Regions from separate parts of the Lysinibacillus sp. 10T31 genome, predicted to be linked through region 1. Evidence: riboswitches for the same ligand, from Rfam matches in the RefSeq annotation. Region 1 holds a riboswitch; each other region holds the start of a gene.

The links. A riboswitch is a leader RNA that binds a small molecule or an ion and turns the genes downstream of it on or off. The one in region 1 is predicted to bind thiamine pyrophosphate.
Region 2: it holds a riboswitch for thiamine pyrophosphate, as region 1 does, so the genes downstream of both, thiC (phosphomethylpyrimidine synthase ThiC) here and thiM (hydroxyethylthiazole kinase) in region 1, are expected to answer to the same signal.
Region 3: it holds a riboswitch for thiamine pyrophosphate, as region 1 does, so the genes downstream of both, thiW (energy coupling factor transporter S component ThiW) here and thiM (hydroxyethylthiazole kinase) in region 1, are expected to answer to the same signal.

Annotation. Positions count from the first base shown of each region.
Region 1 covers NZ_JBFTHS010000028.1:44,896-53,273, reverse strand. The annotation lists gene thiE (thiamine phosphate synthase) at 1-275, opposite strand, end outside; gene thiD (bifunctional hydroxymethylpyrimidine kinase/phosphomethylpyrimidine kinase) at 265-1,089, opposite strand; gene thiM (hydroxyethylthiazole kinase) at 1,089-1,844, opposite strand; TPP riboswitch at 1,934-2,032, opposite strand; gene mbcS (acyl-CoA synthetase MbcS) at 2,262-3,851, shown strand; gene sppA (signal peptide peptidase SppA) at 4,183-5,196, shown strand; gene AC1DCY_RS16800 (RDD family protein) at 5,209-5,826, shown strand; gene tpx (thiol peroxidase) at 6,103-6,606, shown strand; gene AC1DCY_RS16790 (class I SAM-dependent methyltransferase) at 6,696-7,625, shown strand; gene AC1DCY_RS16785 (hypothetical protein) at 8,088-8,378, shown strand, end outside.
Region 2 covers NZ_JBFTHS010000016.1:80,470-88,847, forward strand. The annotation lists gene AC1DCY_RS11425 (methyl-accepting chemotaxis protein) at 50-2,152, shown strand; gene AC1DCY_RS11430 (AEC family transporter) at 2,316-3,245, shown strand; TPP riboswitch at 3,574-3,688, shown strand; gene thiC (phosphomethylpyrimidine synthase ThiC) at 3,958-5,736, shown strand; gene AC1DCY_RS11440 (hypothetical protein) at 5,863-6,138, shown strand; gene AC1DCY_RS11445 (catalase) at 6,255-7,760, opposite strand; gene AC1DCY_RS11450 (helix-turn-helix domain-containing protein) at 8,208-8,378, opposite strand, start outside.
Region 3 covers NZ_JBFTHS010000032.1:25,802-34,179, forward strand. The annotation lists gene AC1DCY_RS18040 (MarR family winged helix-turn-helix transcriptional regulator) at 248-670, shown strand; gene AC1DCY_RS18045 (ketosteroid isomerase family protein) at 713-1,036, shown strand; gene AC1DCY_RS18050 (EVE domain-containing protein) at 1,052-1,531, shown strand; gene thiW (energy coupling factor transporter S component ThiW) at 1,592-2,092, opposite strand; TPP riboswitch at 2,217-2,324, opposite strand; gene AC1DCY_RS18060 (hypothetical protein) at 2,282-2,530, opposite strand; gene AC1DCY_RS18065 (MFS transporter) at 2,683-3,879, opposite strand; gene AC1DCY_RS18070 (ABC transporter substrate-binding protein) at 4,084-5,157, opposite strand; gene AC1DCY_RS18075 (ABC transporter permease) at 5,154-5,951, opposite strand; gene AC1DCY_RS18080 (ABC transporter permease) at 5,948-6,760, opposite strand; gene AC1DCY_RS18085 (ABC transporter ATP-binding protein) at 6,750-7,856, opposite strand; gene AC1DCY_RS18090 (helix-turn-helix domain-containing protein) at 7,874-8,378, opposite strand, start outside.

The DNA of each region.
Region 1 (8,378 bases):
TCTTGTCCAATATGAACACCATCCGCTTTAAGCTTTATAGCCAGCTCGACATCATCGTTGACGATAAACGGAACATGATACTGTTGACAGAGCTTTTGACATTTACGAGCAAAATCTTCATAGGCTTGCCCAGTAAGTGTATTTGGTCCTTTTTCACGATATTGAAACATAGTAATTCCAGATTGCAGAGCTTTCTCTAAAACATTTAATGGCTCTTGTTTGAAAACATTACTTGTACCCATTATAAAATATAGCTGTAGATCGTCACGTTTCATGAATAATCACCTCGCAGGAATCCTTGAAGTTTTGATAAGCAAAATGATTTGTAGGACCATGGCCATTACCGATAGATAAATCATGAGTTATTGCTAATTGAATAAATTTTTTAGCTTCTTCAATCGCTTCTTCTAAGGGTAGTCCACGACCAAGAAAAGCAGTTAATGCAGCGGAAAACGTACAGCCTGTACCATGCGTATTTTTTGTTGCAATACGAGTGGACTGCATAGAAAATGACCGACCATCTTGGAAAAATACATAATCAGTAGCGTAACATTTATCCTCTAAATGACCGCCTTTAATAATGACGCATTGAACGCCCATTTGTAATAAGATCTTAGCTGCTTCTTTAATATCTGTTAAAGCATTGATTTTCCTTCCAGAAAGGGTTTCTGCCTCAGGAATGTTCGGTGTTACGATTGTTGCTAAAGGTAGCAAATAACTGCGTAATGCCTCAATTGCTTCTTGCTGTAATAAGCTTTCACCACCTTTTGCAATCATGACAGGATCTACTATAAGCGGAATATTTATTTCAGCTAAAATTTGAGCAATTGATTGGATTATTTCGGAGGAAAACAACATTCCGGTTTTAACGGCACTTATTGAAAAATCCTCGACTAGCGCTTTAAGCTGTTTTTCAACGAAGCTAACTTCAATTGGTAAGACATCCGATACACCAAGTGTGTTCTGGGCGGTTAAAGCTGTAATGACAGACGTTCCAAACACCTTTAATTCCTGAAATGTTTTTAAATCAGCTTGTATGCCTGCACCGCCACCACTATCTGAACCAGCAATTGTCGTTACAATATGCATCATTCTTCACCACCCTTGGAAAGGCGATGTAGTTCGTTCAATACTGCAATTTGAAAATCACCAATGTATGGAGTAGAAGAAGCGGCTTGCTCTGCCACTTTTTTATAAAGTGATAATGTTTCTATTAATTGGTCAAATGGTTTATTTCCTACGACGTAGGAAGCACAACATATTGCACTCAATAAGCAACCTGTTCCAGTAACTTCTGTCATTTGTAAATTTCCACCTGTAACCCATTGCTGATGTTCGCCATCAGTAATAAAATCCTTTTCACCGGTCACAATAACAATACAATTGTAGAGTTGAGCTACTTTTTGTGCCTCAACTTCTAAAGAAATGGAACCACTACCACTGTCTACGCCTTTTTGTTGCCATTCTACATTGGCTATAGCTGCAAGTTCTCCGATGTTGCAACGAATAGCCGCAAAATTTATTTCCTCGAGTAATTGTTGTACCGTTTGTTTCCGGTAAGTTGTTGCACCTGCAGCAACAGGGTCTAAAATAACGGGAATGCCAAGAGCATTTGCTTTTTTTCCTGCGAGTAACATTGATTCTTTCATTCGCTCATTAAGGGTACCGATATTTATCAATAAGCCTGAGGCAATTGCGACCATTTCTTCAACCTCATGACTGTCATCAGCCATGACTGGTGAAGCGCCTATTGCTAATAAGCCATTTGCTTGAAAATTAGCCACAACATAATTAGTGATACAATGAATAAGTGGATTTTGTTTACGGATTGTTTGAAATACCAATTTAAGTCCTCCTTGTTGGATGGACGTAAGCGTGCAAAAAAGGCTCTTTTTCGTGTAGAAAAAAACACGCAAAAGAGCCTTTCATCAGTAAATAGATGTGAATTGCTCCCTACGTCAGTATTAACTAACAGGTTCAAAGGGTCAGGTTTTACCTTCTCAACTCTAAATGAGTCCCCCTGCAATTATGCTTTTAGTTGACCAAAATGTACCATATTATTCATTCGTGTTCAATAGGGAGTTTTTTTCTTCATTGCGAAAACGGCACTAAAGCTAAGTCGAACTCGATAGTACTAATACGTGACTGATGCCATATAGCAAAGCATGATAGTTGTCACGACTTTAATGAATTGGAGTGAATTCCATTGAAAATGATAAAAATTGAGTTTTATAATGAGCGTAATAGAGGGGGCATTTGCCATGAAAAGAGAAGATTTAATCGCACCAGAATGGTATAACATTTCAGAGGAAATTGAAAAATATGCACAGGATTCTACTAAAAATGCATTATTAGTTTATAACGAAGATGAGGAAATTCAGTACTTAACATATCAAGCTTTACTTGAAAAGGCGAATCAGGCAGCACATGTATTTACATCCCAAGGTTTAAAAAAAGGTGATGTTATTTTGGTCATGGTGCCAAGATCAGTTGAAGCGTATATCGTCTATATTGCCGCTTTAAAGGCAGGTTTAACGATTATCCCTAGTTCCGAAATGCTGAGAACTAAGGATATTGAATATCGAATCAATCATGCCGATGCGAAAGGCGTTGTTGCATTTGAGCCATATATTGAACAGTTCGATAATGTGGGAAATTTACAAGGAATACAGCAATTTGTCATTGGTCATGCACACGAACCTTGGCAGCCGTTGCTTGAAAAAATGCAAAATCAACCTACGACTTACATAAGTTCTACACCGACTAAGAGTACAGACATTGCATTTTTAGCGTATACGAGTGGTACAACAGGCAATCCAAAGGCAGCGATTCATACGCATAGTTGGGGTTATGCGCACTTAAGAACTACGGCTCCAAATTGGTTAGGTGTACAAGAAGGTGACATTGTTTGGGCTACAGCAGCTCCAGGATGGCAAAAATGGATTTGGAGCCCGTTCCTTGCTACTTTAGGAAGTGGTGCTACTGCATTTGTTTACAAAGGTCACTTTGATGCTGCAACATATCTTGCATTGCTTGAAAAATTCAATATTAATATTTTGTGTTGCACACCGACCGAATACAGAATAATGGCGAGTCTTGGAAATTTACAAGACTTCAATTTAAGTACGATACGTCAGGCAGTGTCAGCGGGTGAACCTTTAAATAGTGAAGTGATAAAAGTATTTTCCGAGGTCTTTAATTTACAAGTACGAGATGGTTATGGACAAACAGAGAATACATTACTTGTTGGAACAATGGTAGGGATGGAGGCTAGAATGGGCTCAATGGGTAAACCTACTCCGGGTAATACTGTTGAAATTATCAATGATTTTGGAAATCCTACTGCAATTGGAGAAGTTGGAGATATTGCTGTACACTGTGAGACACCCGCGTTATTTAAGAAATATTTAAACGATCCCGAACGTACAAATTTACAATTTAGAGGCGATTGGTATATTACAGGAGATCGTGCATATAAAGATGAAGATGGCTATTTTTGGTTTGAAGGACGTGGGGATGATGTCATTATTTCATCTGGGTATACGATAGGCCCATTTGAGGTAGAAGATGCGTTATTAAAGCATCCAGCAGTAAAAGAAACTGCCGTAGTCGCGAGTCCAGATGTAATTCGTGGAAATCTAGTAAAGGCATTTGTTGTGCTCTCTGATGGAGTAGTTGGAGATGAAGCGCTTATTAAAAAACTACAAAGCCATGTGAAAACTTTAACAGCTCCTTATAAATATCCTCGTATAATTGAGTTTGTTACTGAGCTACCAAAGACTACATCAGGCAAAATTCGTCGTGTCGAATTACGTGAGCAAGAAAAAATCCATTATATCATTCAACAATAATTTCCTAGGAAATAATGTCGAAAATCAAAGTTCCTGCTTTTTTATGAACTTTGATTTTTTTTATGAAATTAGGTAATGTATTATAGGTTGAATAGGTTAAAGCAATAGTATTGGCTCATCGCCTACAGTTTGGCATGACATTAGTTAACTTTCTATGCGCTAGCTCGCTTTTGCAAATCTTATTGCCGAGCGGCACATCGGACGCCCGATAGAAAGTGCACAGCCGGAACATAGGTTAACCTCATGTTATGGTGATAAGACCATATTATTGTAATAAGTATGAAACAAATTAGGATATCAATCGTATAACGTTATGAGGAGGCGGAAAGATATGAATGGTAAAAGGTGGGCCGCTTTAATAATTGCAGGTGTACTATTAGTGTTTTCATTAGGGATTAACACGATTTTTGCAATATTTAAATCGAATTTCTTTAGTAATTTTGATAGCTTGGTAGCTGGAAACGACTTGACGGTTATGGAAGAGGTTAAAGAAGGTGGCGATATGGATAAACGTATTGCATACTTAAAGGTTGATGGAACGATTCAAGATGTTGGCTCAAGTACTTTATGGCAACCAGTTGCTTATGATCATCAATTTTTCTTAAATCAATTAGATAATATTTTATATGATCAGACTGTGGAAGGTATCGTCTTAAGTGTTAATTCACCAGGTGGCGGTGTAAAGGAATCAGCAGAAATCTATAAAAAACTTTTGAAAATTAAAGAAGAGCGACAAATTCCAATCTATGTTTCTATGGATTCGATGGCAGCTTCAGGTGGTTATTACATTTCAGCACCTGCAGATAAAATATTTGCGCAACGTGATACAATTACAGGTTCGATTGGTGTCATTATGCAATCTATTAATTATCAGGCGTTAGCAGAAAAAGTTGGTATTAAATATGAAACGTTTAAATCTGGTGAACATAAAGATATGCTTAGTCCAATGCGTGAAGTGACACCGGAAGAGCGTGCTATGATGCAAGACATGATTAATGAAACTTATCAGGAATTCGTTAATATTGTAGCAAAAGGGCGTAATATGTCTGAAGCCAATGTGAAAAAAGTTGCCGATGGTCGAATTCTTAGTGGTAAGAAGGCTCTTGAAGCAGGCTTAGTAGATGAGATTGGCGATGAGGAAGCAACAATTGCTGCACTGCGTAAAGACTTTGGTTTAGAGGACGCAGAATTATTTGAGTATTCATATGATGTGGGTGGTTGGCAATCATATGTTGGGATGAAGATTGGATCAATGTTTGGTCCCTCAGCAGAGGAAAAAATGCTGATGAAAATTATGGCAGATTATAAAGCGCCGAAAATGATGTACTTATATGGCGAAAACTAAGGAGGGAGTACAATGACAAACAATGAAATTGTTATGCAAGGTTCACCCTCTATGGAGAATACTCTCCTAATAGATAAGCCAATTACGAATAAAAATTATGCATTAAAAACAGCAGGCTTTTGGATACGTTTTTGGGCATTTTTCATAGACGGAATTATTATTGCAGCTATAGGTGGAATTCTCGTTAACCCAATATTTTATTTAATGGATTGGTCATTATCTGACACAGTGTGGTATGCACCGATTTCGATTATATCCGCTATTTTTTATTACAGTTATTTCGTATTAATGACGAAATTTTTTGGGCAAACATTAGGAAAAATGATATTTGGATTACGTGTTATTTCATTAAAACATGAGAAGCTGACATGGTCAGACGTGTTATTCCGTGATTGGATTGGGCGTATCATCAACAGCATTTTTATGCCACTATATATTCTTGTAGGCATTCTACCGAACAATCAAGGTATACATGATTTTTTTGCGGATACAACAGTCGTTCATGAAAAAATATATATTGAAAAAGATAGTGTGCAACCATCTTTGCCAATCAAAGAGGAAAAGATTGAATCTGTACCTCTAGAGGAAAAACCAGAACCTGAAAAGCTGGAGAAACATAACGAAGAATAATGGCTAGAGCTGTCTCATTGCGGTGAGACAGCTCTTTATTTTAGTGATGATAGAGGTGATTAATAGTTAGTTCGTTGGGAAAAATCCCTAAAAGTCGGGACGGAAATCATCCCTACATTATGGTTATAAGCTTGGGAAATGGTGCAATCTTAAGCAAATATGGCAGAACGGGATCGAAAAAATTCTTTCAAAATTATTTTAATGAGCTGTCTCAGTTGCAATTAATTCCCTCCATTTAGTAATATTATGTACATATGAAGATTAGGAGGCGTTTATATGGCACAAGTAACATTTAAAAATGGTCCAGTAACACTTATAGGTAACGAAGTAAAAGTTGGAGACAAAGCACCAGACTTTACTGTATTAGCGAATGATTTATCACCTGTTACATTAAAAGATTCAGAGGGGAAAATTCGTTTATTTAGCGTTGTACCATCATTAGATACTGGTGTTTGTGATGCACAAACACGTCGTTTTAATGAAGAAGCAGCAAACTTAGGTGACAATGTAGTTATCTATACAGTATCTGTTGACCTACCATTTGCTCAAAAACGTTGGTGTGGTGCAGCAGGCATTGATGCTGTTCAAACAGTATCAGATCACCGTGACCTTTCATTTGGTGAAGCATATGGTGTCTACATCCAAGAATTACGCCTTCTAACACGTGCGGTGTTTGTTGTGGATGCAAATGACAAAGTGACATATGTGGAATATGTTCCTGAAGCAACAGACCATCCAAACTATGAAGCGGCAATTGCAGCTGTCAAAACACTAGCATAATTTATTGATTTTAGGCTAAGATATTACTAGACAAAGGGGCTGTGACAAGTTTTTGTCACGGCTCTTTTCTGCGTGAAAGGAAGTTGTGTATGGAAAATATCGAAAAGTTATTTGGTATGCTAAATGAACATGCTGAAAAGATAGAAAAAGAACATAATGTTACATTGCTAGAGGGTATTTTAGATGGCTTAGAGGCATGGCTAGATGGGGAAGTTAATTTTTCACAAGACGGTGCTACAAAGGAAGATGTGCGCAAAGCGATTCAAATTGCTGTTTTAAAGGGGATGCGAAAAGGCTCTCAGCCGAATCACCAAATGACACCTGATACTCTTGGGTTATTAGTTGGTTATTTTGTGGAGCAACTATTTGCGGAGCGTCTAGAAACAGAAAAAATATCTATTTTAGATCCAGCAGTAGGTACGGGGAATTTACTATTAACAGTTATGAATTTATTAGACGGAAAAACAGAAGCAACAGGTGTAGAGGTTGATGAGCTACTTATTCGTATAGCTGCTGCTACAGCTGATTTGACAGAGCAGCCAGTTTCCTTATTCCGTCAAGATGCTTTACAAGACCTATTAGTAAATCCAGCAGATGCTGTTGTTTGTGATTTACCGGTAGGATATTATCCGAATGAAGATGTCGCATTAGATTATGAACTATGCGCTTCAGAAGGAATGAGTTATGCACATCACTTATTTATTGAGCAGTCCATTAATTACACGAAGGATGGAGGCTACTTATTTTTCTTAGCACCAACCCATCTCTTTGAATCTGAGCAGTCAAAACAACTGCATAAATACATTCAAAAGCATGTTTGGATTCAGGCGATTATTCAATTGCCAGATACAATGTTCGCCAATAAAGCACTGGAAAAGAGCATTGTCATTTTGCAAAAGCAAGGTACGGAATTCAAAGCTCCAAAAGAGGTACTGTTAGCAAAAGTACCAAACATGCAAAATAAACAAGCTCTTGCTATGTTCTTTGAAAAAGTGAAGATGTGGCAAGAAGGGAAATAAGTAAAAAAGGTATCCAAAATAGGATACCTTTTTGTTTGTCGCTAATAAAATATGTATCAATGAACAACCGTTGATTATCACCTAAATCTCCACTTTGCACTAAAATCAATGGTCCCACATCGTAGAATAGGTGAAAAGCTTAATCCAAAATAGTATTAACTATAATAAAAAGCTAAAAAAGATTCAGCCTAAATTATAAATGGATAGATTTGATTATTTTTCTACTTCAATTTTGCACAAAAAACATATGTTGTTGTTGCAGCTGTTTAGCACTACGTTTTTACCCAAATATTGCTGTCGCATAGCTTTCGCACAGACCTACTGCTGAAGTTTCTTTTATGGCGTGCCAGAAGATACATTTAAGTTAATTGGTTGATCTTCGTTACGACTGGGCGACACCTTGGGGATTAGCTATATAGAGGAACGAAGGCTAAAAGCATCACGTCCTGTGATAACGCCTTCGTGACCAACATCCTGTTGGCCCGAGACCCTGGAGCGAGCAACGCGAGTGAAGCGGCTCATCGGACGTCCCCAGGAAGCTCTGCTCTGCGCGAAAGCGAAGTGTCAGCGGCAAATGTTTTATCTGTAGCGAAAGCAAAGCGACAGCTACAAAGCGCTCAGTCGGAACGGAAATCAACCTCTCGTTATTGCCTGAGAGCCATACCTTATTTAATAGAACACTTTAATCTCAGTGACATAAGTTTTTCAACAATAAGAAAAAGGTATCCAAATTTGGATACCTTTTATGTAAGA
Region 2 (8,378 bases), on a different contig from region 1:
TGTTGTGATACGACATTTCATCCATTATTATTATGTAAGGGGTGTTGTGATGGGGAAATCTAGGAGTATTGCTTTAAAACTATCTGCTCTAATTATAGGGTTATTTTTAGTGTTATTTATTACATATACCGTTATTATAAGCGATATTTTGAAGAGACAAAGTGTTGATGATGCAGAAAGTGCAACATTGGAAACTGCTGAATATTCGGCAGCAAAGATGAGTGAACGCTTTAAAAAAGTAAACACGACTTTACTTACGACAAAACGTATAGTTGAGGGTATGGAGAAAAAAGGCGAGCTTTCTGCAGAAGGCATAATAGATATGATGGAAACTAACTTAGCTAGTAATGAAGATTTACTTGGTGTAGGAGCTGTTTTTGAACAGAACTCCACAAATATAGAACCAACAATCAATGCTACTTTAGTGGATTCAAAAAATCGCTTTATACCTTATTTAAGTAAGGATGGAAATGGAATAACAACGGCTTCTCTTGAAGGCATGGAAGACAAGAGTATATCCGAGTGGTATTGGATACCAAAAGAAGAAGGAAGATCCGTTCTAACGGAACCATATGATTATAAGGTAAATGGACAAACAGTACTAATGACAACGATTGCTGTTCCATTAGTGGATGCTTCGGGGTCATTTTTTGGCACATTGACGGCTGATATAGCTATTGATTATTTAAAAGGATTGACAGAGTCCGTAAAGTCAGATGGTGGCTATGCAGCTATTATTACTAACAAAGGAGTTTTAACTGCAAATAGCTTTGGTGAGTCATTAGAAGGATTAAATATGCAGGATAATTTGGACTGGACAAGCATTAAACAAACAATGGATAGTGCCGAGCTAAAAAGTATGTATGTGGATTCCGACGAGCTTAAGGAAAATTCATTTAACGTTTTTGCTCCGATGAATTTAGATGGTATTGATGAGACATGGACTGTACAAGTAGTGCTACCAAAATCCAAAATATTAGAAACCTATAATTATGTGCTTGTTTTTACCATCATAGCGTCAATTATTATAGTCGTTTTAATGACCGTCGCTAGTGCACTGTTTATTTATAAATTCCTGAAGCCATTAAAGTTTTTACGTACTTCTATTGAAACAGCAGCAGATGGAGATTTAACTCAAAAAGTTGATGAGAAGTATATTAAGGCTGATGAGATTGGTGCTGTTGCAAGAGCTTATAATAATATGCTAGATCAAACGAATAGCGCCATTCAAACGGTGCTGAATGCTACGACATTACTCAATCAATCATCAAATAATGTTCATGAGGCGTTTAATGAAATAGTTGCTTCAAGTCAAGAAGTCTCGGTAGCTATTAATGAAATTGCACAGGGAGCATCAAAGCAATCTGAGGATACAGAAGAAACCAATTATCGAATGATTGATTTATCCGATCAAATTGATACTATTACAACGCTTTCAAATGAAATGGATGAGCTGTCTAATAAAACGCAAGCAACTACAGAAAAAGGAATGAAAGAAGTCGAAAGCTTACGTGAACGTAATTCAGAAACGAATGCAATGAATGGGCGTATTCAACAGCAAATGGAGTCATTGGCGTCTAATATTGCCAATATCAATCAAATTATAGCGTCTATTCAGGGTATTACCGAGCAAACAAATCTATTAGCCTTAAATGCAAGCATAGAAGCTGCTCGTGCTGGGGAACATGGTAAAGGTTTTGCGGTTGTCGCTGAAGAGGTACGAAAGCTAGCAGAGCAATCCAGAAATGAGACAGAGGTTATTAAGCAAACGGTAGATAACATTCTTGAAAATTCTCAGCAAACAGTTGCTGTCATTGCTTCAAACGCGGGCTTAATACAAGCTCAAAATGAGTCAGTACAAAGCACTGAGGTTGTATTTAAAGACAATAGTGAGCTGTCTAGTTCTATTGCAACGTCAATTAGTGAGTTAATGACTAAACTTTCTCATATGTTAGAGCATAAAAATCAAGCGATTATGGCAATCCAAAGTATTTCTGCTATTTCTGAGGAGACTGCTGCATCTGCAGAACAGGTAAGCGCATCTGCTATTGACCAACAAGCGGAACTACAAAAGGTTGCAGAGTCCATCAATAATATGAACGAGATTTCAAAAGAATTACAAGAGGTCGTTAATCGCTTTAAGCTTGTTTAACTTTGTTCAGCAAAAGACTGCTTCAATATATGAGGCAGTCTTTTTATTTATGGTAAAAGGCATTGGGCTAAAAATGCCTCGTAAAGGGCTATGAGTTAACGGTAAGGTACATTGACCAAGTATTAAATCAGCACTACTATAGGAGAGGAAAGGGGGACAAGCTATGATGTATCTCGGTATGATTTTTTTTAAAATTGTAGCTCCAATTTTAGTGCTTCTAGTACTTGGTGCAGTTTTACAAAAGAAATTTCGTTTTAATTTAAAGGCGTTATCTCAACTTATTACATATTGCTTCATGCCAGCAGCTGTTTTTGTGAATATATATGAAACGAGTATAGAGCTGTCTGTGCTTGGGGAAGTTGCGTTATTTATTCTACTCTTTATCGGAAGCCAAATGGTGCTTAGTCACTTTCTAGCAAAGGGACTCGGCTTAGTAAAAACAGAGGCTGCGGTGTTTAAAAATAGTGTTGTCCTAATTAATTCGGGTAACTATGGAATTCCAGTTGCACAAATGATTTTTGTGACCCAGCCGATTGGAGTGGCGATTCAGGTCATTCTCGTTATATTTCAAAATATGACGACCTATACTTACGGCTTGTACAATTTAATTTCTTCAACAAAATCGGGCATGTCTATTGTGAAAGACTTCCTCAAAATGCCTATTATTCATGCACTTATTATTGGTGTTGCAATGAACTATTTTAATATTGCTATTCCGCAGTTTGTAAGAATTCCGATAGACCATGTGGCAGATGGCTTTATCGCTGTAGCACTAATAACGTTAGGGGCACAACTATCACAGCTTGAAATCAAATCCATGTTCAATAAGATGGTATTCATTAGCTGTTTTACACGACTAGTCATAGGGCCAGCCGTTGCATTGCTAATCATTTTTGCACTTGGTCTTGACGGTGTCGTGGCACAATCACTTTTTATAGCTAGTTCGTTCCCGACATCACGAAATAGCTCTAGTTTGGCATTAGAATATGACGTAGAATCGGCAACTGCTGCACAAACAGTTTTATTTTCAACGATTGTGAGCTGTATGACAGTGACGATTGTGATTTACGTAGCGGAGCTGTTGTTTACCTAACGGCTGGGCGCTCATTTGATTGCCCATAGTTGATAAAAACTGAAATTGTTCCGATAAAACAAGATAATGTTCCGATAAAAGTTAAAATTGTTCCGATAAAACAAGATAATGTTCCGATAAAAACTGAAATTGTTCCGATAAAATGAGATTTTGTTCCGATAAATCTTCAATGGATTCATATAAAAGTGAATTCATCAAATGATGAGCTGCTTCGCATGCGTGCGCTCTAAAGTCTCATCTGACGCTGACTCTTGGTGAATATACCAAAAATATTCAAATGAAGCTTCCATCTCTTAACAATATCTGCTACACTAGCATCAAACTTAATAGTATTAACTAGGGGAGTCTGATGAGTCAGGCTGAGAGGGAAACGCATAGAGGTTTCTTGACCCTTTGGACCTGATCTGGCTCATACCAGCGTGGGAAAGTTAACCATTATTGCACTCTATGTTATTTGCAATAACTATACCTTTACATTCTTAGCCGGATCCAAATTTTTTTGGATTCGGCTTTTGTCTTCATTCAGCGAAAAAGTCCTATCTTTGAAGGTGATGAGATGAATGCGGTTAAGATTCCTTATCAGTGGGTGCCAAACACCTGCTGAATGAAGACAAAGCCTCCGGACGCAAATTACGCCAAGGCGAAATTGATTTTCTGTTGGGGTGAGCTAGATTCGGTCCTTGTATAAATGTAAAAGGGAGCGAAGTAGTTTATGACAACAGTTAGCGACAAGAATATTACGATTATGACTAGTTTTGAAGGAAGTAAAAAAGTTTACGTAGAAGGTTCTCGACCAGATATTTTAGTGCCAATGCGTGAAATTGCTCTAAGTCCAACGACAGGAAGTTTTGGTGAAGAGGAAAATGCACCAGTACGTGTTTATGATACGAGCGGCCCGTACACTGATCCTGCACATAAGGTGGATATTACAAAAGGATTGCCAGCTTTATGTAGTGTATGGATCAAAGAACGAGGTGACGTTGAAGAATACGAGGGTCGTACTATCAAGCCAGAAGATAATGGATTCCGCAAAGCTGATGATCCACGAATGAATGAAAATGTTTTTCCGGACTTATCTAGAAAGCCTTTACGTGCGAAGAAAGGTAAAAATGTAACGCAGCTTCACTATGCACGAAAGGGAATTATTACTCCAGAAATGGAATTTGTAGCGATTCGCGAAAATATGGATCCAGAATTTGTGCGCTCAGAAATAGCGGCAGGACGAGCTATTTTGCCATCTAATATTAATCACCCTGAGGCCGAGCCAATGATTATTGGACGTAACTTCCACGTGAAAATTAATGCCAATATAGGCAACTCAGCGGTGTCATCCTCTATTGCAGAAGAGGTAGAAAAAATGACGTGGGCTACACGCTGGGGTGCTGATAACATTATGGATTTATCTACTGGTAAGCATATTCATACGACACGTGAATGGATTATCCGTAATGCCGCGGTGCCAGTAGGAACAGTGCCGATTTATCAAGCGCTAGAAAAAGTAAATGGTGTGGCAGAGGATTTAACATGGGAGGTGTATCGTGATACGTTAATCGAACAGGCTGAGCAAGGTGTTGATTACTTCACGATTCATGCGGGGGTATTGCTGCGCTATGTGCCATTAACGGCTAATCGTGTAACAGGTATAGTGTCTCGTGGAGGCTCGATTATGGCGCAGTGGTGTTTATACCACCATCAAGAGAGCTTCTTATATACTCATTTTGAAGAGATCTGCGAAATTATGAAAACCTATGATGTTGCCTTCTCTTTAGGTGATGGTTTACGTCCGGGTTCTATAGCAGATGCAAATGATGAGGCTCAATTTGCGGAGCTAGAAACGCTAGGGGAATTAACGCAAATTGCCTGGAAGCATGATGTGCAGGTAATGGTAGAAGGACCAGGGCATGTACCAATGCATCTTATTAAAGAAAATATGGACAAGCAGTTAGAGGTTTGTAAGGAAGCTCCATTCTATACTTTAGGGCCACTGACAACAGATATTGCTCCTGGCTACGACCATATCACATCGGCTATTGGTGCTGCGATGATAGGTTGGTATGGTACGGCAATGCTATGTTATGTGACGCCTAAAGAGCATCTAGGCTTACCAAATCGTGAGGATGTCCGTGTAGGGGTTATTACGTATAAAATTGCTGCACACGCTGCAGATTTAGCGAAGGGGCATCCGGGAGCACAGCAGCGTGACGATGCACTATCTAAGGCACGATTTGAATTCCGCTGGCGCGATCAATTCAACCTTTCGTTAGATCCAGAGCGTGCAGTCGAATACCATGATGAAACATTGCCTGCAGAAGGGGCGAAAACTGCGCACTTCTGTTCAATGTGTGGACCTAAGTTTTGTAGTATGAGAATCTCACAGGATATTCGTAATTATGCAAAAGATCAAGACTTAAATACGACTGAAGCGATCCACAAAGGTATGAAGGAAAAGGCTGAGGAATTTAAAAAGGCAGGCAGTCAAATTTATCAATAATTATTAATGCGGGCTTGTGTCTATAGGCACAAGCCTTATTTTGGTTTATCTCCAAAGGTGGTGGATGACATTTGTTAAAACCTACGCATGTATTTAAGTTGATTGGAGTGGAGGTTGGGCGACTCCTTGGGGATCAGCGTCACAGATGAGACCCTGCAGCGAAGCGAAGCGGCTCATCGGACGCCCCCAGGAAGCTTTGCTCTGTGCGAAAGCGAAGCGGCAGCAAATGTTTTCTGTAGCGAAAGCAAAGCGGCAGCTACAATTGTTTTATCTGTGCGAAAGCGTAGCGACAGTAACAACAAATGTTTTATCTGCTCGAAAGCGAAGCGTCAGCGGCAAAGCGCCCAGCCGGAACGTAAATCAACCACACATTATGGTGAAGAGCCCTCAATTTGTCATTAAGATAAAAAAGCTCCATGTGAAGTTGCCCTTCACATGGAGTAAAAAGTTGGATTTGGATATCAATAATAAGTGGAAAAAATCAATTATGCCTCAGCAGGTTTGTTTGCTGGAATATGTTAAACGTTTGTTGGTTGTTTTACATATGGGTTTGAAAGATCCATACCTTCTAATGAAAGACCCATCGCTTTTGCTACACCTTCGCCATATGCTGGATCAGCTAAATAGCAGTGAAGGATATGACGACGTTTGATGAACTCTTCAACTGGTGCCATATCATTAGCAGTATTTTCGAATAGGCGTTGTTGCTCTTCGGCAGTCATTAGGTTGAATAATTTACCTGGCTGCTCGAAGTAGTTGTTGTCGTCTTCACGGAAGTCGTGGATACCAGCATTACCGTCAATACGTAATTCAGGTTCTTTATAGTCTAAATTATGCTCCCATTCGCCGTAGCTATTTGGTTCATAGCCCAAAGTTGAACCAAGGTTGCCATCGAAACGCATAGCACCATCGCGATGGAATGAACGGAATGGGCATTTTGGTGCGTTTACAGGAAGCGAGTGGTGGTTTACACCTAAGCGGTAGCGGTGTGCATCTGCATAAGCAAAGATACGAGCCTGTAACATTTTGTCTGGTGAGAAGCTTACACCAGGAATAATGTTTGACGGTGCAAATGCTGATTGCTCAACTTCCGCAAAGTAGTTGTCCGCATTTTTGTTTAACTCGAATTCACCCACAGGAATTAATGGGAAGTCTTTTTTATACCATACCTTCGTTAAATCAAATGGATTATATGGTAACTCACGAGCTTGTTCCTCTGTCATTACTTGAATGTACATTTTCCATTTAGGGAAATCGCCTTTTTCAATTGCCTCATATAGATCGCGTTGTGAAGATTCGCGGTCATTACTGATTACTTCAGCAGCTTCAGCACCAGTTAAGTTTTTAATGTCTTGCTCTGTACGGAAGTGGAACTTAACCCATACGCGCTCATTTTCAGCGTTAATAAAGCTATAAGTGTGAGAACCGAAACCATGCATATTGCGGTAACCAGACGGAATACCGCGGTCAGACATAACAATTGTTACTTGGTGAAGTGCCTCTGGTAATAAAGTCCAGAAGTCCCAGTTTGAATTAGCATTTTTCATATTTGTACGTGGGTCACGTTTTACCACGTGGTTTAAATCAGTAAAGTGTAATGGATCACGGAAGAAGAATACAGGTGTGTTGTTACCAACTAAATCCCAGTTACCTTCTTCGGTATAGAACTTAAGTGCGAAGCCACGAATATCGCGCTCAGCATCTGCTGCACCACGCTCGCCTGCTACTGTGGAGAAGCGTGCAAACATTTCAGTTTTCTTCCCAACTTCTGAGAAGATTTTTGCTTTTGTATATTTAGTAATATCATGCGTTACAGTGAAAGTACCGAATGCACCTGAACCTTTAGCGTGCATACGACGTTCAGGAATAACTTCACGGTTGAAGTTCGCTAGTTTTTCAACTAGCCATACATCTTGAAGTAATAGAGGTCCACGAGGACCTGCTGACATAGAATCGTGGTTGCTTACTACTGGAGCACCACCTGCTGTTGTAAAACGACGGCTACGATTATTTTCATTTGTCATATTAGTTTACCTCCTAAGGAAAATTGTGAGTCAAACTCTTCATTAATAACTATAACAAATACAAATTAGAATTGCTAGTAGATTATAATAATTATTGTTAAAGAATTTTTACATTAAGATACAAACTATAAATATATGCTAGATTTAAAAGGTTTATGAATAACCTTTACCACTAATTTAGTTTTTTTAAACATTTTCGAGAATTACTTAAAAATAAGTTATGAAGAAGAGGAAGCTCGAGAATAATATGAATTCTTTTGTTTATGTATTCTTATTGAAAATTGAATATGATAATTGAAAAAAATACTTGATTGCAGTGAAAGTTGGGCCACTTCTTGGGGATCAGGTATTGATGAGATCCCGTCAAGATATAGCCTTTATCCGCTACGCTTCCGCACAAGCTCCCAGTTGGAATGGAAATCAACTCCATGCTACTTAATAGCCTTTTTAAGTTTTGCGATAACGATGGGGAGTAATTCCGATGTGCTGTTTAAAAATTTTAATGAAATAATTCGAGTCTTCAAAACCATTTAAATAGGCAACTTCACTAATAGCAAAATCAGTTTCTACAAGCATTTTTGAAGCATTATGAATTCGGACCTGTTGCAGGTAGCGTTT
Region 3 (8,378 bases), on a different contig from region 1:
CACCAGAGCAAAAAAGGATTCATACAATTGTGTGTAACCCTTTTACTTCATAATGTCGCACAGTCTTCACTTCAATCAGCAGAAATACGCTTTAACTGGTGATCTATTAATTTTAGAATGCTATTTTTGTAAAATAAGTGAATTTAGTGGAATTTATCTTGTAAACAATATATATGTGTGTAATAATTTATGATAGTAATAATTTATTACTATCATTTTGTAGTACTATAAATTTGGGGGTTCAAAAATGACCAATATAATGAATTCATTTGGTTTTCTCAGTTTTAAATTAGCGGAGTCTTTAGAGGAAAATCTCGAGCAATATATTAGCGAAAAATTTCAAATGAAATCTAGAGAAGTTGGGATCATGATGGCTGTAAAAAACCAAAAACTTAGCCAAATTCAAATAGGGCAGATTTTAAAGTTAGATAAAAATAGTGTCCGCTTTTTTATCGATGGACTAGAAGAAAGAAAGTATGTTTATAGGGAGAAAAATCCAGAAAATAGAAGAGAAAATTTAATATGCCTTACGGAACAGGGTGAAAATTTGGCGGAAGAATTAATGAAGACTCTTGCGATTTCTGAGAATGAAGTTTTAAACGTACTTTCATTGGAAGAAAAAGAGCTATTGAAAAGTATTATGAAAAAAGTATATGAAAATCATTCATAGGGATTAAAAACTTATAAATAAAAAAAGAAAGAGTGAAGAGAAATGAAAGCTGTAGAGGTTATGAAGGAGTATTTAAGAAGAGCACAAGAAGAGGGCCAAGATTTATCAGATATGTATGCAGATCATGGGGAATTAAAAAATTTTAAAGGTGAAATTTTTAAAGGAAGGAAAGAAATACAAAACTTTTACACGTCACCTATGCCAAAAGGCTTTAAATTAACTATCCAAAATATTGATGGTGATGATACAGAATGTATTGCAACCGTTTCCACTACTTGGGATGGTTTGCCAAACCCAGTGATTTTGGAAGAAAGGTTGATTCTTGAAAATGAAAAAATAAAATCGTTGGCGATGATTCCAAAATAAGAGGGGACGGAAGCTATGTCATTAAATCCTAATAAAAATTCTCTTCCTACACCTGAAAGAGACACGAAATATTGGATTGGTGTGGTATCTCTTAATCATGTGCAAAAAGGGGTTGAGGGAGGATTTGGTCAGCTATGCCATGGTAAAGAAAGGCCTTTGAAACGAATGCAAAAAGGAGACTGGATCATTTATTATTCTCCTAAAAAAAGTCTAGATGGTAATGAGCCTGTAAGAGCATTTACAGCAATTGGAAGAGTAAAGGACGAGCGAATATACGAGTTCCAAATGGCAGAGAATTTTATTCCTTTTAGAAGAGATATAGACTTTTTTAAAGATGCAAAAGCTGTGCAGATAAAAAGAATCTTAGATTATTTAGAATTTGTAGAGGATAAATCGAAATATGGCTATAAATTCAGATTTGGTCATTTTGAAATAAGCAAAAAAGACTTTTTATTAATTGCTCATGAAATGGGATTACCGTTGAAATATGGGTGAATAGGCTTTGAATAAAAAACGTTACTTTCTTAATTAATGAAAGTAACGTTTTTAAATTCATTATTTAAGCTGAGTGTTAAGGGTAGTTACAAATACTGTTTTACGCAAATTGCTGGCAATGACAATGCCTAAGATAGCACCAATAGTACTTGATGTTAAAAAAGCTGGCATGAAAAATAAAGCAGCAACGGATGTCCCCATTAATAAATGTGCATAAGGTACTGCAATAAGTGAGGCAATGATACCTGTTCCAAACATTTCACCGACACCTGCTAGCCATTGCTTGCCGCTGTATTTATAGGCAAGAGCTGCACATAAAGCACCAATAACACTACCAGGTATAGCTAGTAATGAGCCTGTGCCTGTTAAAATACGAATAATGGCTGTGACGAGGGCGATCATAACAGTAGGCACCGGTCCAAGAATGATAGCACCGATAACATTAATGGCATGCTGGACAGGGTAGGCACGTGCAATTCCCGTTGGTATTGAAACGAAGGTAGAACCTGCTACGGCAATTGCTACTAATAAGGCCATAATTGTTAATTTTCGAATTGACATAATTTCCACTCCTTTGAATGTGAATTTTATAGTTAGCGCCGCTAAACCTGAGAGAATCGCCGCTAAAGCGTAAAAAAGCCGCTTCCTTAAAACAATAGGAAGCGGCCTTGCATTTAATAGTAAAAAGCAAGTGTCGCCACTTCCCTCCGCTAGTGTGAACTAGATCAGGTTCAAAGGGTCCGTATATGATCATATACGTCTCAGCCTTTTAAAGACTCCCCTAGTGGTAATTAAATTAACTTCTTTCAGCAGTAGTCTTCCACCTTTATAGGTGGTGAGATGAATGCCGGTTATAAGTTGCTTTTCAGCAGGTGTCCAAACATCTGTACCTGTCGCTACGCTTTCGGTACAAAAGACATCCGCTGAAATATAGGAACTCAGTCTAAGATCGCCACGTTCTGTGGCAACGACTGAGTGACCAACATCATGTTGGCCCAAAGCCTCCGGCGGATGTCACGGATTTTGAAAGGAATGAATTGTGCGGGCACAATTCAAAATCCGGACGCAATTACGCCAAGGCGAAATTGATTTGTTAGTTTTTCTCATAAATAATGTAGCATACTACTAAAATTAGTCAATAACTTTTCAGACTATTTTGTATCAGGATGCATAAGGTGTGGTGCTTTTTTCATTGTCCAAATTAGGGCAAGGAAGAAACAAGCCATTAAAATAATAGACCCGAATATATAAGGACTGTTCATATTCCAATCGAATAATATACCTGCTAAAGCTGGACCAATCATATTACCAAGACTCATATACGCATTGTTCAATCCAGCTGCATAGCCTTGTTCATTTTCAGCAAGCTTTGAAATCAATGTGTTGACAGCTGGACGAATCAATGTCGTAGCTGTAGAGAAGATTGTCGCTACAATTAAAATAAGTGCAAAGCCAGATGCGAATAATATTAAGAAAATCGAAACGGCTGCAATAAATAAATTGACTAACACTACTTTCATTTCGCCGAAACGATTAAACAGTGGTGTAATAACAAACATCTGTACAACAACACCAAAAGCGCCGCCCATAACTAATATAATGGCGATATCAGTAGGTGTGTAATTAAACTTTTCTGTAACAAATAATGATAATGTTGTTTGGAAGTTAGCAATCCCGAAAGAGAATACAAGCATGATAATTAGCATGACAAAATAAGGCATTTGGACTGAACGAGCCATCTGCTTTACAAGATTATCTTGCTTCTGCGCTTTTTTCGCTGTGTTCGGTTTTGTAGCAGGCAATAAAAAGAACGATAAAATAGCTGCTAAGATAGCTGCACATCCAGCAGTATAGAATGGAAAATGCAAACTAACTTTTGAGAGGAATCCACCGATACCTGGTCCGATCATAAAACCCAAGGACATTGCTGCCCCTAGCATACCCATACCTTTTCCTCGTTCCTCATACGTTGTGACATCTGCCACAAATGCCATTATAGGAGGAGCCACAAATGCAGATCCAAGGCCACCTAAAAAGCGTGCCAAGAAGAGCATCCATACATCTGTTGAAAGCCCGAAACCAATTTGTGCAAGTCCTGTTACGATAAGGCCGAAAATAATGAGATTTTTACGACCGTATTGATCCGAAAGATTCCCAGCGATTGGAGAAAATACGAATTGTGCAAAGGCGAACGTTGCAATCAACATACCAAGTACTTGTCCTGCAGCGCCAAATAGTTTTAAATACTCAGGCATGACAGGAATAATAATTCCGATACTTCCCATTGCGATAAACATATTAAACATTAAAATATACAAAGCCGCCTTATTAGACTTCTGCTGGGTCATCGAATACCCCTTTCTTTAATCAAATATACTACAGTCTACCACAAGGCTTGTACGTTTGCTATTGACTATAAGTCTGAAATTTACTAGTAAAGTTATAGGGATTCTTTTGTTTAACATAAATACGGCCTGCTAGTTTTCCAAAGAAGTTTACTTCCAACTAAACGATAAAAAGCTGTTCTCAACGTAATGTGAGAACAGCTTAGATTATCGAATACTCATTTTAAATTCTAAAAACAGCTCATTGTATTTGCCTAAATAATCAGGACCTAGGTTTTTATAAACTTCTAATGTTTTACGTTGTTCTTCAGAAGGATAGAAGCGCTTATCAGATACAACTTCTTTATCCATTAACTTCATCGCTGCAATATTAGGGGTAGAATAGCCTACATAATCAGCGTTTTGAGCACCTGATTCAGCTTTCAACATAAAATTAATGAAGGCATGTGCACCATCAATATTTTTTGATGTTTTTGGGATAACCATATTGTCAAACCACAAGTTTGAGCCTTCTTTTGGTACAGCGAAGTCTAAATCTTCATTTTCTGACAGCATGTCTGCTGCTTGACCAGACCAAGTGAGTGCTACAGCAGCTTCATTATTAACCATCAGCGGTGTAATCTCATCCCCGATAATGGCTTTAACATTTGGCGCCAATGTAATTAGTTTATCAGTAGCTTTACGTAGCTCTTGGTTATTTAAAGAGTTGAGTGAGTAGCCAAGGTTGTTTAAGCCCATACCAATCACCTCACGTGCACCGTCTACTAAAAAGACTTTACGTTTTAACGAAGGGTCCCATAAGTCCTTCCAAGATGAGAAGTCTAAATTTCCAACGAGCTTTGGATTATAGACAATGCCGACTGTTCCCCAGAAATATGGAACAGAATATTTATTGTCGTCATCAAATGGTAAATCTAAAAAATAAGGATCGATATTTTTTATATTAGGGATTTTCGTTTTATCTAAAGGAATAAGTAAGTTTTCTTCCTTCATTTTTTCAATCATATATTCAGAAGGTATTGCGATATCGTAAGCTGTACCACCTTGTTGAATTTTTGTCATCATTGCTTCATTAGAATCAAACGTTTCATAGATGACGTGAATGCCTGTTTCTTTTTCAAACTGCTTCAGCAAATCTGGGTCAATATATTCTCCCCAGTTAAAGATTGTTAACGTATCTTTACCACTTTTCCCACCGCTGGCACTTAGGGCGTCAGCAGCATAGAACAAAAGGGCGGAAACGACAAGGATTGCGACTGTTGCTTGAATTAATTGCTTCATTGAGTTCCCCCCGTTCTTTTACTAGCACGGCTTGTAATGAAGTAATAGCCAACTACGACGATAACTGTTACAAAGAATACTAAACCAGAAATAGCGTTAACCGTTAAGGAAATACCGGCACGAGCCATAGAGTAAATTTCAACAGATAAAGTACTAAAGCCGTTACCTGTCACGAAAAATGTTACCGCAAAATCATCAAGAGAATACGTTAAGGCAAGGAAGAATCCCGCAAAAATCCCCGGTTGAATATACGGTAAAATAACACGCATCATGACATCTTTTTTCGTTGCTCCTAAATCTAATGCAGCATCGATTAAAGATTTATTCATTTCTAATAGTTTCGGTAAGACCATCAGTACAACAATTGGAACACTGAACGCTACGTGTGCTATTAATACAGAAGTAAAGCCTAATTTAATACCGATCATTGTGAATAAAATTAAAAAGCTTGCACCGATAATAACATCCGGGCTAACAATTAACACATTATTTAAAGAAAGTAGTGTATTGCGCATTTTTGAATCTTTAACAGTGACAATGCCAATAGCTCCTAGTGTCCCGATGATTGTAGAAATCAATGCAGAGAGTAATGCCACGATGACTGTATTAATTAGAATTACGATTAGACGTGAATCCTCAAACACGGCTTTATAATGTTCTAACGTAAAGGACTCAAAATTATTCATCGATCCGCCACTATTGAACGAATAGAAGATTAAATAGAAGATAGGTGCATACAAAACGATAAAAACAATCGCTAAATATACTTTTGCTGTAGCAGATAGTTTTTTCATCGTACGCGACCTCCTTTATCCTTTTTCTGTCCTGTAATTAACATAACGATGACCATGAATAAAATTAAGAACACAGCAATTGTTGAACCCATTCCCCAGTTTTGAGTCACAAGGAATTGTTGTTCAATAGCTGTACCAAGTGTAATAACACGGTTTCCTGCAATTAAACGAGTGATCATGAAGAGTGATAATGCAGGAATAAATACAACTTGAATACCTGATTTAACACCGTCCATTGTTAACGGCAATATCACGCGACGGAACGTAGTAAAAGCAGATGCCCCTAAATCACGTGCTGCATAAACAAGAGCCGGATTTAAACGATCCAATGAGTTGAAAATCGGTAAAATCATAAATGGAATAAAAATATAAACGGATACGAACACAAAGCTAATGTCAGTAAATAGCATTTGCTTCGGATCAAAACCAAATACTTCGATAAATGCATTTAATGGGCCGTACAAGCCGAATATCCCAATAAAGGCATATGTTTTTAACAAAAGATTAATCCAAGAAGGAATAATAATTAGTAAAAGCCAAAGCTGTTTATGTTTCGTCTTCGTTAAAAAATAGGCTGTTGGATACGAAACAAGTAACGTAAAGAATGTAATTAAAAACGCATACCAGAATGAACTTAATGTCATTTTTAAATAGACAGAAGTAAAGAATGCTTTATAGTTATCGAGCGTGAAATTGCCATGTATATCTAGTAGGGAATAGTAAACAACGAGTGCAATCGGCGCGATAACAAAAAGTGCAATCCATAAAACATAAGGAAATAAGGCTGATTTCGAAGTCTTAGTTTGCATCTTCGTCGTCCCCGTACGCCTCTAAACGTTTATCGAATTCTTCTTCTGTTTCATTTAAGCGCATTACATGAATTGCTTCTGAATCAAAGTCTAAACCAATTTCTGTCCCTACTTCAGCTTTTTTCAATGAATGTACAAGCCATTCATTCCCATCTTCGTCGTAAGTGGATAATTCATAATGTACCCCTCGGAACAATTGAGTATCAACTTTCACGACAAGTTTGCCTTTATCAATTGTTGTCATTTCTAAATCCTCTGGTCGAATGACAATATCAATTTTTTCGTTTGGTCTCATACCTTGGTCAACACATTCGAAAACTTTACCAGCAAATTCTACTTTGAAATCTTCAATCATCACGCCAGGAACAATGTTTGATTCACCAATAAAATCAGCAACGAAGCGATTAATTGGTTCATCATAAATATCTACTGGTGTACCAGATTGTTGAATTTCACCTTCACTTAAAACAAATATTTCATCACTCATCGCAAGTGCTTCTTCTTGATCGTGTGTAACAAAGACAAATGTTTTTCCAAGGCGTTGTTGTAACTCTCGTAGCTCATACTGCATTTCTGTACGTAGCTTTAAATCTAAAGCAGAAAGAGGCTCATCAAGTAAAATTACTTCAGGATCATTCACAATCGCACGAGCAATAGCAACACGCTGACGTTGACCACCTGACATTTCAGAAATTTCACGATTGCTATAGCCTGCTAAGTTAACGAATTTTAATGCTTCAGCAACACGGTTTTTAATTTCACTTTCAGGAAGCTTTTTAATGCGAAGTCCAAATGCGACGTTTTCAAAAACGTTTAAATGAGGGAACAACGCGTAATCCTGAAAAACAGTATTTACTTGGCGTTCATTTGCTGGTACGGAGTTGATTTTTTTATCATGAAAATAGATATTTCCTGTTGTCGGTTCTGTGAATCCAGCAATCATACGTAAAATAGTTGTTTTACCACAACCAGAAGGACCTAGCAGTGTATAGAATTTTCCCTTTTCTAGCTCCAAGTTAATGTTTTTTAAGACGACAGTGCCGTCATTATAGGACTTTGAAACATTTTCAAAGCGGATAATCGAATTCGTTGTCATAGATGTGCCTCCTTAAGCTATAAATATGAATCCGTTGCGACAAGTAAAATTTTTGTTTCATCAGCATGTGCATTAAAAATTTGGTGATGATCTGTCGCGTCAAAATAGAGAGCATTGCCTTCACTCGCTATGTACTGTTCATCTCCTAAAACGAGACGAATACGACCTTCGACAATATAAATAAATGTTTCCGAGAGTGAGGGCTCAAACTGTTTGAATTCCCCCTCAGCAGCAAGTGTCAAGAAAATAGGCTCCATCTCTTTTTCATTTGAAGTAGGAATGAGCCACTGAATTTCATATTTTTTTTCTTCGTCTGTATAAGTGGATTGATCTTCTTCTGTATATACAACCTTTTGTTCAGGTGCTTCATCATCGAAAAATTCCTTAGGTGTTGAACCTAAAACCTCTAATAATGAAAAAAGAGTTTCAATGGAAGGTGAATTTAGATCACGTTCTAATTGAGAGATATACCCTTTACTTAAATCTGTACGTTCTCCAAGTTCCTCTTGGGTAAGACCTTTT